3 regions of the Kutzneria viridogrisea DSM 43870 genome follow, and region 1 is predicted to be linked to each of the others. Evidence: riboswitches for the same ligand, from Rfam matches in the RefSeq annotation. Region 1 holds a riboswitch; each other region holds the start of a gene.
The links. A riboswitch is a leader RNA that binds a small molecule or an ion and turns the genes downstream of it on or off. The one in region 1 is predicted to bind S-adenosylmethionine.

Region 1 (4,268 bases):
GCAGGGTGAACTCGGTGCGACCGTAGTCCAGGTCCACCGAGGCCCTGGCGGGCCGCGCGTGCTTGAGCACGTTGGTCAGCGACTCCTGCACCACGCGGTAGGCGCACTGGTCCAGGCCGGGTGGCAGCGGGCGCGCTGCACCGAAGGTGCGCACCTCCACGGGCACGCCTGCGGCGCGGACCCGCTCGGCGAGTTCGGTGAGCCTGCCCAGCCCCGGCGCGGGTGCGTAGTCACCGCCCTCGTCCGCGCCGACCCTCAGCACGTTGAGCAGTCGCCGCATCTCGGTGAGCGCCTCACTGCTGGTGTCGGCGATGGTGCCCAGGGCGGCGCGTGCGGTGACCGGGTCGGACTCGAACACGTAGCGGGCCAGCCCGGCCTGCACGCTGACCACCGACATGTGGTGTGCCACCACGTCGTGCAGTTCGCGGGCGATGCGCACCCGCTCCTCGGTGACGGCGCGCGCAGCGCGGTCCTCGTGCTCGTGGCGCAGTTGCTCGGTGAGCAGGGCCAGCTGCTCGTTGCGCTCGGTGAGCTTGCGCCTGCCCCAGCCGAACGCGTAGGCGGCGGTGGTGAGCACGGCGGCGATCAGCACGTCGGCGAGCACGTGGAAGCTGGTCACCTGTGAGGCGACCAGGATCAGCACGAGGAAGGAGGAAGCCGCGCAGATCTTGGCCCGCCGGGGCGCGCACTGGGCGGCCACGGTGTACATCGTGAGCAGCAGGCCGACGTCGACGAGCGCGTCGATGTAGCCGCTGAAGGAGCAGGCGAGCATGGCCAGCCCGACCACGGCCATGCTGCTCACCGGGGCCAGCCTGCGCACGGCGACGGGAAGGATGGTCAGCGACGTCAGCACGATCGCGAGCGGGTCGAAGCCAACGAAGCCGGGGTTGTGGCTGTTGTAGGCGTAGCCGATGGTGATCGCGAGCAGGACAAGGGCGAGAACTACGTCCTGCACGACCGGGTTGATCGCGTGCACCCATCGCGCCAGGAGCAGCATCGGCCTCACCAGCGAACGGTAGCGCCAGGGGGAGCGGTCCCGCATCCAGTCCGCGCCGCACTTCGGCATACCGCAGCCGCGGTACACGCCTGGTGGAAGGTCAATCCCGGGTCGGACGACCGGCGGGCCCCGACTCACTAGTTTCTGTGGTGGCCGGGAACCGAACCAGGGGGGACTGTTCCCGACAAGCCGAGGGTCGTGTCTGAGGGGGGACGGTCCTCGACGCTTCCAGGCGTCCCGCTCCCCAGCCGGACGCGTGGATGACCCGCCGTGGACCGTGGCACGCCTCGTCCCGGTCCACGGCGGGCACCCGGCTCAGCGGCCGAGCGCCTCGATCACGGCCTCGGCCGAGGGCGGCACGGTGGCGCGCGGCCCCACCTGGTCGGCCACGGCGTCCAGGGTCTTCAGACCGTCGCCGGTGATCAGCAGCACGGTCTCCGCGTCGGGGTCCAGCTTGCCGCTCTCGGCCAGCTTCTTGGCGGTGGCCACGGTGACCCCGCCCGCGGTCTCGGCGAAGATGCCCTCGGTCCTGGCCAGCAGCCGGATGCCCGCGACCACCTCTTCGTCGGTGACGTCCTCCACGGCGCCACCGGTGCGGCGCACGGTGTCCAGCACGTAGGGGCCGTCGGCGGGCGCACCGATCGCCAGCGAGCGCGCGATGGTGTCGGGGCGGACCGGGGTCACCACGTCGGTGCCCGCCTTGTACGCCGAGGACACCGGGGAGCAGCCGGTCGCCTGCGCGCCGAACACCTTGTAGGGGCTGGCCTCCACCAGACCCAGCTCGCCCAGTTCGCGGAAACCCTTGTCCACCTTGGTCAACTGCGAGCCGGAGGCCACCGGCACCACGATCTGGCCGGGCAGTCGCCAGCCCAGCTGCTCGGCGACCTCGTAGGCCAGGGTCTTGGAGCCCTCGGCGTAGTACGGCCGCACGTTGACGTTGACGAACGCCCAGTCCTCGTGCTCGGCGGCCAGCTGGGTGGCCAGCCGGTTCACGTCGTCGTAGTTGCCCTCGACGGCGATCAGCGCCCCGTCGTACACGGCGGTCGTGAGGATCTTCGCCCGCTCCAGCGAGGAGGGGATCAGCACGACCGACTCCCAGCCCGCGCGGGCCGCCGCGGCGGCGACGGCGTTGGCCAGGTTGCCGGTGGAGGGGCAGGCCAGCACGGTGAAGCCCAGCTTGCGGGCCGCGGCCAGCGCGACGGCGACCACGCGGTCCTTGAACGAGTGCGTGGGGTTGCCGGTGTCGTCCTTGACCCACAGGTTGCGCAGGCCCAGCGCGGCACCGAGCCGCTCGGCGCGCACCAGCCTGGTCAGGCCCGGCTCGGTGTTGGGGTGGCTCTGCACGTCGGTGGGCACCGGCAGCAGGCCGCGGTAGCGCCAGATCGACTTGGGCCCGGCCTCGATGTCCTCGCGGCGGATCCGCCCGAAGTCGTAGGCGACCTCGAGCGGGCCGAAACACTCCGAACAGGCGAATTCGGCGGCGAGCGGGATCTGGTGGCCGCACTCCCGGCAGGACAGCGCGCGGGCGGGGCCGAGGTCCAGGGTGGACGTGCCCGAGGCGGAGCGGGCGTCGACAGTCGTCGTCATGGGAGAAATCTCCTCATCTTTCCCACGGGTGGGTCGGAATTGGCACCGGTACGTCACGAGTGACGCCGGTTGCCGGGGCTTCGTCGGGCCGTTCCCTCTGCCCCTCTGGATGAGCGGTGTTCAGTTGTACTTCCGCAGTTCGCAGGTCACGGTACGGCACCGGATCGGCCGGTGACCAGTCGAGTCCAGGATGCGGGAGGACCGTGGCAGGATGGGCGCGTGAGTGCCCCCGCCGTCACGCCCGATCCGCTGCAACTCGTGCTGGGCGAGGAGGAGTTGCTGGTCGAGCGGGCCGTGCGCGCCGCGCTGGACACCGCGCGCGCCGCCGATCCGCAGGCCGATCTGAGCCGGGTGCGGGTGACCGAACTCACCCCGCCCGAGCTGGCCGAACTGCTCAGCCCCTCGCTGTTCGCCGAGGGCAGGGTGGTGGTGCTGGAGGCCGCGCAGGAGGCGGGCAAGGAGATCGCCGAGGCGGTGGTCGCCTACGCCAAGCAGCCCGCGGACGGCATCGTGCTCGTGGTGCAGCACACCGGCGGTGGCCGCAGCAAGGTGGCCAAGGAGCTGCCCGCCGCCCTGCGCAAGGCCGGTGCCGCCGTAGTGGAGTGCGCCAAGATCACCAAGCCCGGTGACCGGGACGCGTTCGTGCGCGAGGAGGTGCGCCGGGCCGGCGGCAAGATCGAACCGGCCGCGCTGGCGGCGCTGGTCGAGGCGGTGGGCTCGGACCTGCGTGAACTGGCCGCCGCCGCCGCGCAGCTGGTGGCCGACACCGACGGCAGGATCACCGAGGCCGAGGTGCGGCGCTACCACCAGGGCAAGGCCGAGGTGACCGGCTTCGCGGTGGCCGACAAGACCGTGGTCGGCGACCTGCCCGGCGCGCTGGAGGCCCTGCGCTGGGCGATGCAGCTGGGGGTGGCCCACGTGCTGGTGGCCGACGCGCTGGCCGAGGGCGTGCGCACGGTGGCGAAGGTGGCCTCGGCGGGGCGGGGCGACCCGTTCCGCATGGCCGGTGACCTGGGCATGCCGCCGTGGAAGGTCAAGCGGGCGCAGGGGCAGGCCAGGGGCTGGACCCCGGCCGGGCTGGCCGAGGCCATGCAGGTGGTGGCCGGGCTCAACGCCGAGGTCAAGGGCATGGCCGCCGATCCGGAGTACGCGCTGGAGCGGGCCGTGCTGCGCATCGTGCGGGCGCACGAGCTGCCGTAACGAGAACGGCGAGAACGACGAAGGGCCCCGCACACCAGGTGCGGGGCCCTTCGCGCTGCTGGCTCAGGCCAGGCCGTTGACCTGCTTGGTCAGGGCCGACTTCTTGTTGGCGGCCTGGTTGGCGTGGATGACGCCCTTGCTGGCCGCCTTGTCCAGGCTGCGCGAGGCGGCACGGACCAGCTCGACGGCCTTGTCCTTGTCACCGGCCGCGATGGCCTCGCGAACCTTGCGGATCGCGGTCTTGACGCTGGACTTGACGGCCTTGTTGCGCAGGCGGGCGGCCTCGTTGGTCTTGATCCGCTTCTGCTGCGACTTGATGTTGGCCATGCGCGTACCTCTCAGTTCACTGCTGTCCGGGGTGTCGCGCTCTGTTGGCGTTCACGCGGGGTGACCGCGTGAGATTTCCTCCACGACGGAAAGCCGCACGACACGACGGACGAGTCTAACCGATGGTGAACGGTGCCCGTTGACCGCCCACCACGAC
Region 2 (4,268 bases), 3.6 Mb from region 1:
CGCTGGCGCGGGCGCCACCTGTACGGCTTCTTCCTCGGGCACATCCAGCTCGTCAGCAACGACCCCAGCGCGGTGCCCTCCGGGGACCGGCGGCGCGAGTACGTCGAGGCCGCCTACCGCATGATGACCGCCCGGTGAGATTCCCCGTTCGGGTGAAACCCGGGGCGAAGCGCGACTCCGTGGGCGGCATCTGGGCTGGTCCCGGCGGTCCCGCGCTGGTCGTCGCCGTGTCGGCGCCCGCGGTGGAGGGCAAGGCCAACGAGGCCGTGCGCCGCGCGCTGGCCGCGGCCTTCGGTGTCCGCCGCAAGGACGTGTTGATCATCGCTGGTGAGCGCGGCAGGGACAAGGTCGTCGAGCTCTGCTCGGCCCCCGAGGGCACGGCGGACCTGCTTGCCCGCCTGTTGGGCTGAAGCGGCACACTTGTTTGTCCACAATGGACATCCACTGTGGTCGATTAGTACTTTTCTGGCAACTTAACGCACAATAGACACCGGAACGGGTGACAACCGGGAGGTGGGGTGGCCGACCTTTCCATCGCGTTGGGTATCGGAGCAGTGGTTCTCTTGCTCTCCGTGTTCGCCGTACGGGTGTCAGTGCGGGTCGGTCTGCCCTCACTGTTGCTCTACCTCGGGTTCGGCCTGCTGATCGGTGAGGCCGGGCTCGGCATCAAGTTCGACAATGCCGGTCTCACCCAGGCGCTGGGCATCGCCGCTCTGGTCCTCATCCTCGCCGAAGGTGGCCTCACCACCCGATGGTCCGGGGTGAAGTCCGCGCTGGGACTGGGAATCTCACTGTCCACAGTGGCCGTTGCCGTGAGCGTCGCGGTCACCGGGGCCTGCCTGCACCTGATACTCGGCCTGGACTGGCGGATGGCCCTGCTGTGGGGCGCCGTGCTGTCCTCCACCGACGCCGCGGCCGTGTTCAGCGTGCTGCGCGGGGTGGGCGTTGGCAAGCGCCTGGCGGGCGCGCTGGAGCTGGAGTCCGGCCTCAACGACGCGCCGGTGTTCATCGCCGTGGTGCTGCTCGTCTCCGGGGACCCGGTGCGGTGGACCACCCCGCTGCTGGTCGTCTACGAACTCGGCGCGGGCGCGCTGATCGGTGCCGCCGTCGGCTGGCTGGGCGCCTTCGCCCTGCGCCGCGCCGCCCTGCCCGCCACCGGCCTGTACCCGATCGCCGCCGTGGCCATGTGCGTGCTCGCCTACGCGGCCGGGGACCTGTCGCACGCCTCGGGTCTGCTCGCCACCTACGTGGCCGGGCTCGTCCTGGGCAACTCCCGGCTCCCGCACCGCTCGGACACCCTGTCCTTCGCCGAGGGCCTGGGTTGGCTCGCGCAGATCGGACTGTTCGTGCTGCTCGGCCTGTTCGCCTCCCCGGCGCGGCTGCTCAGCGCGCTGGTGCCCGCACTGGTCGCCGGCGCCGTGCTCGTGCTGCTGGCCCGCCCGCTGTCGGTGCTGCTCGCCGCCACGCCGTTCCGGGTGAAGTGGCGCGAGCAGGTGTTCCTGTCCTGGTCGGGCCTGCGCGGGGCCGTGCCCATCGTGCTCGCGCTGATCCCGCTCACCCAGGGCGTGCCCGGGGCGGAACAGCTCGTCGACGCCGTGTTCGTGCTCGTCGTGGTGCTGACCCTGGTGCAGGGCGCCACCCTGCCGGTGGTCGCGCGCTGGCTCGGGCTCGTCCGTTCCGGTCAACCCCGTGAGATCGAGGTGGACGCCGCACCGCTGGACCAGCTCGGCGCCGAGCTGTTGCAGGTGCGCATCCAGCGCGGATCGCGCCTGCACGGCGTGTACCTGTCCGAGCTGCGCCTGCCGGTCGGCGCCACGGTGAGCCTGATCGTGCGCGAGGACGCCGGGTTCACACCCAAGTCCACGACCCGGTTGCAGGAGGAGGACCAGCTCCTGGTCATCGCGACCGAGACCGCCCGCGAAGGGGCCGAACGGCGGATCCGCGCCGTGGACCGCGCGGGCCGCTACGCCCGCTGGAAAGGCGACCCCGGCGACTGACCCCGTACGCCCCCGCCGCGTGTCGGCGCTTCCGGTATCGCGTGTCGGACGTTCCCGTACGGTGTGTTGCGCGCTGCGGGAAGGCGAGAGTCGCTCATGTCTTGCGGATCCTGTACGGGAAGCGCCGACACGCCGTACCGGGACGTCCGACACGCGGTGCTGGGGCGTCCGACACGCGGTGTGGGAAGCGCCGACACGCGGTGCCGGAACGTGCGACACGCGGGTGGTCAGCCCAGGGTGCCGGCGAACAGGGCGCGGTGTACGGCGAGGTAGGCCGCGCACGGGAAGGTCGGGCGGGGCTGCCACCAGTGGTCGGGGCGGCAGGTGGCGCAGCGGCCACGTGAGTCGGGGGAGTGCTCGCCCAGCAGCGTGGACACGGCCTTGGCCACGCCGGGCAGTTCCGCGCGGGCGACCCGGGCCGCCCGCGCGGGATCGGCCTCGGTGCTGAGTCTGGCCAGCTTCGCCAGGTGCCTGTTCAGCTCGTCGTCGAGCTCCCGGAACATCGTGCCGCCTCCCGCTCTCGAAGGCAGCAGTCTGCGCTGTCGAGGTGGCCGACAGACCCGTCCATCACCCGTCTGGACCGGAAATCACTCATTCGGGCCGGTCGGTGAGCTGGCTCTCAGCATGTGGGCGGGGGCTCGACCCGGGCCCGAGGCATCGGCTAGCTTCGAACACGAAGGTCATGAGTGCCAGCGACAAGCCCCGGCTAGCTGGCCGGCAACCCTCCTACCGCGGTGGGGTGCCCCGGGTGAGGACCAGGTCCGTGGCGAGAACGCGACGGGCAAGCGCGGGCCCCTCGTCGGGTCCATGACCCGGAGGCTGACATGACGTCCACGATCCCGCAGGCCCGCACCGGCTACACCGTTCCCGCCGTGGTCGGCGCCCAGCTCTGCGTGCCGCTGGTGACCGGCGACCGCATCGGTTACGCCAACCTCGACCACGCGGCGAGCGCGCCCTGTCTGGAGCGGGTCCGCGACGCCGTCAACGAACTGCTGCCCTGGTACGCGAGCGTGCACCGCGGCGCGGGCCTGGCCTCCCAGGTCAGCACCCGCGTGTACGAGCAGGCCCGCGACACGCTGCGCCGCTTCGTGGGCGCCCGGTCCTCCGACACCGTCGTGTTCACCCGCAACACCACCGACTCGCTCAACCTGTTGGCGCGCAGCCTGCCCAGGCGCACCGCCGTGGTGCTGTTCGACACCGAGCACCACGCGGCGCTGCTGCCCTGGCGCGGGCCGAACGTCCGCCGGGTGCGCACCCCCGACTCGGCCGGTGCCGCCGTGCCCGCGCTGGAGGCCGCGCTGCGCGAGTGCCCGCAGGGCCCACGGCTGGTGGTCGTCACCGGCGCGTCCAACGTCACCGGCGAGCTGTGGCCGGTGGCCGAGCTGGCCCAGGTGGCACGCCGTCACGGCGCGCGCATCGTGCTGGACGCCGCGCAGCTGGCCCCGCACCGCCCGGTGGACATCAAGGCCCTGGACGTGGACTACGTGGTGCTGTCCGGGCACAAGCTCTACGCCCCGTTCGGCGCGGGCGCGCTGATCGGGCGGGCCGACTGGTTGCAGGCCGCGGACCCGTACCTGGTCGGCGGAGGTGCCACGAAGAACGTCGTGGACTGGGGCGACCACCTGGGTGTGGCCTGGTCCGCGGTGCCGGAGCGGCACGAGGCCGGTTCGCCCAACGTGGCCGGCGTGCACGCGCTGGCCGCCGCCTGCGACACGTTCATCCAGCACGGCTGGGACCAGGTCGAGGCGCACGAGCGCACGCTGCTGGCGCGGCTGCGCGAGGGGCTGGCCACCGTGCCGGGGCTGCACGAGCTGAGCCTGTTCGACGCCGAGCACGACCGGGTTGGCGTGGTCAGCTTCACCATCGACGGCCTGGACGCGGGTCTGGTCGCCGCGGCGCTGTCCGCCGAGTACGGCATCGGCGTCCGCGACGGCGCGTTCTGCGCGCACATCGCGACCCGCAGGCTGCTGGGCCGAGCCGGGTCCACCGAGCAGCGCGCGCTGCGCGCCAGCCTGGGCCTGGGCAGCACCGCCGAGCACGTGGACCGGCTGGTCGGCGCGCTGCGCAGGCTGGTCGCCGAGGGGCCGCGCGCCGCCTACCACCAGGTGGACGGCCGGTGGGTGCCGGTGGACGACCAGCGCCCGTTGCCGCCCTTCGTCGCGGGCTGAGCGGGGCTCGGGGGACAATGGCCGGGTGAGTACCGAGCCCAACACCGAACCGGCTGCCGGGCAGGCCATCCTGCCGCGCCGGATCGGGCTGCTGGCCGCCGCC
Region 3 (4,268 bases), 990 kb from region 1:
GGTCAAGACCGAGGAGAAGACCCAGTCCGTCTGGAAGCGCCGGTTCATCAAGGCGGCCGTCATGGCCACCCTGGTGAGCCTGACCGGTGGCGGCGCCACCGCGCTGGCCATGGACAAGGCCGTCACGGTGGACGTGGACGGCCAGCCGGTCACCGTGCACACCTTCGCCGGGACCGTCGGCGAGGTGCTGGAGAAGCAGGGCCTGGCCGCCGGCTCGCACGACGCCCTGATGCCCTCGGCGGGCACGCAGATCGCCGACGGCGGCAAGATCGTGCTGCAGCGCGGCCGGATGATGAACCTGTCCGTCGACGGGGTCCAGCAGAGCCAGTGGGTCAAGGCGCTCACCGTCGGCGCCGCCCTGCAGGAACTGGGCGTCAAGACCGACGACACCAAGATGTCCGCCGACCCCAGCGCGCAGATCCCGCTGAACGGCATGTCGGTGGACATCCGCACCGCGAAGACCATCACCTTCAGCGACGGCGGCAACGCCCCCAAGCAGCTCAAGACCTACGCGGTCAGCATCCAGGAGCTGCTCAAGGAGCTGAACGTCTCGCTCGGCGGCGAGGACAACGTCAGCCCCGCCGTCAGCACCAAGCTCGCCACCGGCGCCGAGGTCTCGGTCAGCCGCAACGGCGTCACCGTGGTGCAGGAGCAGCAGGACATCCAGCCGGAAGTCCAGAAGATCAACGACCCGACGATGGAACGCGGTGAGCAGACCGTCGTCGACCCCGGTGCCGCGGGCAAGCAGAACGTGACCTACCGGGTCACGATGCACAACGGCAAGCAGACCGACAAGCAGCAGATCGCCGTCACCGTGCTGACGCCGATGAAGCCGAAGGTCATCAAGGTCGGCACCAAGCCGATGGCCGGGGACGCGGTCTGGGACCGCATCGCCCAGTGCGAGTCCACCGGCAACTGGCACATCAACACCGGCAACGGCTACTACGGCGGCCTCCAGTTCGACATGGGGACCTGGACCTCCAACGGTGGTGGGCAGTACGCCCCGCGCGCCGACCTGGCCAGCCGCGAGGAGCAGATCGCGATCGCCAACAAGGTCCGTGCGGCTCGCGGCTACCAGCCGTGGGAGTGCGCCGGCAAGCTCGGCATCAGCTGAACCTAAGATCGCCTGCGTGTACGAGTTGCTGGGGCCCGCTGAGGTCCGTGCGTTGGCCGAGGAACTGGACATCCGGCCGACCAAGAAGCTGGGCCAGAACTTCGTGCACGACACCAACACGGTGCGCCGCATCGTCAGCTCCGCCAGTCTCCGTGCGGACGACGTCGTACTGGAGGTCGGGCCCGGCCTCGGGTCGCTGACCCTGGGGCTGTTGCCGGCCTGCCGTTCGGTGGTCGCCGTGGAGATCGACCCGGTGCTCGCCTCACGGCTGCCCCGCACCGCCGCCGAGCGGGCCCCCGAGTTCGCCGACCGGCTGCGCGTGGTCGGGGCCGACGCGATGCGCGTGGGCGCCCAGGAGATCCTCGAGGGCGGGTCCGCGCCGACCGCGCTGGTGGCCAACCTGCCGTACAACGTGTCCGTGCCGATCGTGCTGCACCTGCTCGCCGAGCTGCCCTCGCTGCGGACCGGCCTGGTGATGGTGCAGTCCGAGGTCGCCGACCGGATGGCCGCCGGTCCTGGTAGCCGGGTGTACGGCGTGCCGAGTGTGAAGATCGCCTGGTACGCCGATGCCCGCCGGGCCGGTCCGGTGCCGCGCTCGGTGTTCTGGCCGGTGCCCAACGTGGACTCCGCGCTGGTGGCCTTCACCCGCCGCGAACCCCCGGCCGGTGTCCGCCGCGAATCGCTGTTCGCGCTGGTCGACGCCGCTTTCGCACAGCGCCGCAAGACCCTGCGCGCCGCCCTGGCCACCTGGGCCGGATCCGCCGACCGTGCCGCCGAACTGCTGGTCGCCGCCGGGGTGGACCCGTCCACCCGGGGTGAGCAGCTCGGCATCACCGAGTTCGCGCGCATCGCCGAACTCGCCGACCGCTGAGCCCCTGACCTCGTCCACACCCCGTGCAACACGGGACCTGGCCGGTCTGTTCCCTCGTTGCTGGGGACTAGTCCATCCCCCGCCACTCCCTGGGGGGCGTGCCCAGCTCCAGTCTACCGCCCGCACCCCCTAGTTGATCTTGAACTGGACCCGCCTGTGGACAACTCGGGTACCTGTGGACAACTCCCGACGCCGTGGAACCGTTTGTTGTGTACGCAAAGTAGCGATCAATCCACGGGCGGCAGTGTGATTTGCCGAACGATCCGGGGAACTTCGTGTCGGTAGCTTGATTTCTTCCAGTTGCGTCGGGTCTACTCTTGGTGCATCCATCCCGAGCGGCCGAGAGACCTGGATCGACGACGCCGCAGCAACCACCCGTTCGCGGGCAGGTGCTACCGCCAGGACCGATGGAGGATTTCTATGGACCTCACGCGACTGTGTGCGGCACGCACGCTGACCCGCCGCCGAGTAGTCGACCAGTGCCGTCGTACGGTCAGTGCCTGTCGACTCGACGGCTGACGAACTCTCGTTTCCCGGTCAGTTCACTCGAACGTCTTCTTCGTCCCGTTAGGACGGTCCTCTTCGGACAGTGGCGCCGCTAGTCGGTGTGCGCTGCCACGCGTGCTGTGGAGCAATCGTGATTACAGTCGACAACCTGGTCAAGTCCTTCTCCTCCCGTGCGGGTTCGGTCCGCGCCCTCAACGGGGTCAGCCTGGAAGTCCAGGCCGGTTCTGTGTGCGGCGTCGTCGGCCCCAGCGGGGCAGGCAAGTCGACCCTCGCCCGCTGCATCGCACTGCTGGAGCGCCCCGACAGCGGGGCCATCCGAGTCGACGGCACGGACCTCGTCTCGCTGGACGGCAGCAGGCTGCGTGCCGCGCGCAGGCAGATCGGCGTTGTCCCGCAAGGGGATTCGCTGCTGCGTCAGCGCACCGCTGCTGGGAACATCGCGCTGCCACTGGAAAGCGCCGGTGTGGACGGCCCGGTCCGGCGCAAGCGCGTCGGCGAGCTGCTCGATCTCGTTGGCCTGACTGACAAGGCGGCCTCCTACCCCGACCAGCTCTCCGGCGGACAGCGCCAGCGGGTGGCCGTGGCCAGGGCGCTGGCGGCCAACCCCGCCGTGCTGCTGGCAGATGAGCCCACCTCGGCTCTGGACCCGGAGACCACCGGCTCGGTGCTGACCGTGCTGGACCGCGCCCGCGCCGAACTCGGCGTCACGGTCCTGGTCGTCACGCACGACATGGCTGTGGTGCGCCGGATCTGCGACGACGTCGCGGTGCTGGAGGACGGCAAGGTCGTCGAGCACGGCAAGGTGCTCGACCTGGTCTCCGACGCGGACAGCAGGACCGCCGCCACGCTGCTGCCCGGGCTGGACCAGGGCGAAGGACTGATCGGCACGCACGACCGCGTCGCCGACGTGGTGCTGGTCGGTTTCGCCGCCGTGGGCGCGCTGCTGCCCGAGGCGTCCAACCGCTTCGGCGTCGAGCTCGCCGTGCTCGGCGGTGGCCTGACCCGGCTGGGGGAGACCCCGGTCGCACGGTTCCGCGTTGGCATCAACGGGGAACGGGCCGACTCGGCCCTGGAGTGGATCTCCGAGGCCGGTGCTGTTGTGCGGCGGACACCCAAGGGACCACAGGGAGTTGCTGCGTGAGTGAGCTTGCGAACTCACCGTTGGGTACAGGGACTGGGCGAACGCCGCCGCCGAGCGGCAGCGAGGTGGCAGCGTGAGACCGACCACTCCGTGGTCAGAAGTGCTTGATCTGCTTCAGCCAGCTTTCGGCCAGACCCTCTACATGATCTCCGTGGCGACCGTGTTCGCCACGCTGTTCGGAATCCCGCTCGGCGTGCTGCTGCACGTCTCGGCGCCCAACGGGCTGCGGCCCCTGCCGGTGCTGCACCGGATCCTGGGCGTCGTGGCGGACTTCGGCCGGTCCGTGCCGTTCATCGTGCTCATCGTGTTGCTGCAACAGATCGTCACGCGACCACTGCTGAGCACCTCGATCGGGCCGACCGCGGCGATCGTGCCACTGGCCATCGGCGCCGTGCCCTTCCTGGGCAGGCTGGTGCAGTCGGCCCTGCGGGAGGTGGACGCGACGGTGGTGGAGGCCGCCGTCACCACCGGGGCGAGCAGGCTGCGCATCGTGCGCAGCGTGCTGCTCGGTGAGTCCGCCCCCGCACTGGTCTCCGCCGTCGGCGTCACCGCGGTCACCCTCGTCGGCTTCTCCGCGATCGCGGGCGTCGTCGGCGGGGGCGGCCTCGGCGACCTGGCCATCCGCTACGGCTACC

Region 2: another riboswitch for S-adenosylmethionine. It lies ahead of KALB_RS34855 (aminotransferase class V-fold PLP-dependent enzyme); the one in region 1 lies ahead of thrC (threonine synthase).
Region 3: another riboswitch for S-adenosylmethionine. It lies ahead of KALB_RS03880 (methionine ABC transporter ATP-binding protein); the one in region 1 lies ahead of thrC (threonine synthase).

Annotation. Positions count from the first base shown of each region.
Region 1 is NZ_CP007155.1:1,794,989-1,799,256, forward strand. It holds gene KALB_RS08050 (sensor histidine kinase) at 1-997, opposite strand, end outside; gene thrC (threonine synthase) at 1,313-2,584, opposite strand; SAM riboswitch class I at 2,595-2,700, opposite strand; gene holA (DNA polymerase III subunit delta) at 2,804-3,784, shown strand; gene rpsT (30S ribosomal protein S20) at 3,848-4,111, opposite strand; gene KALB_RS08070 (glycoside hydrolase family 3 N-terminal domain-containing protein) at 4,227-4,268, opposite strand, start outside.
Region 2 is NZ_CP007155.1:8,041,700-8,045,967, reverse strand. It holds gene KALB_RS34875 (TetR/AcrR family transcriptional regulator) at 1-138, shown strand, start outside; gene KALB_RS34870 (DUF167 domain-containing protein) at 135-410, shown strand; gene KALB_RS34865 (potassium/proton antiporter) at 519-1,997, shown strand; gene KALB_RS34860 (hypothetical protein) at 2,225-2,500, opposite strand; SAM riboswitch class IV at 2,676-2,791, shown strand; gene KALB_RS34855 (aminotransferase class V-fold PLP-dependent enzyme) at 2,822-4,165, shown strand; gene lspA (signal peptidase II) at 4,191-4,268, shown strand, end outside.
Region 3 is NZ_CP007155.1:802,523-806,790, forward strand. It holds gene KALB_RS50030 (resuscitation-promoting factor) at 1-1,114, shown strand, start outside; gene rsmA (16S rRNA (adenine(1518)-N(6)/adenine(1519)-N(6))-dimethyltransferase RsmA) at 1,131-1,985, shown strand; SAM riboswitch class I at 2,309-2,399, shown strand; gene KALB_RS03880 (methionine ABC transporter ATP-binding protein) at 2,623-3,633, shown strand; gene KALB_RS03885 (methionine ABC transporter permease) at 3,707-4,268, shown strand, end outside.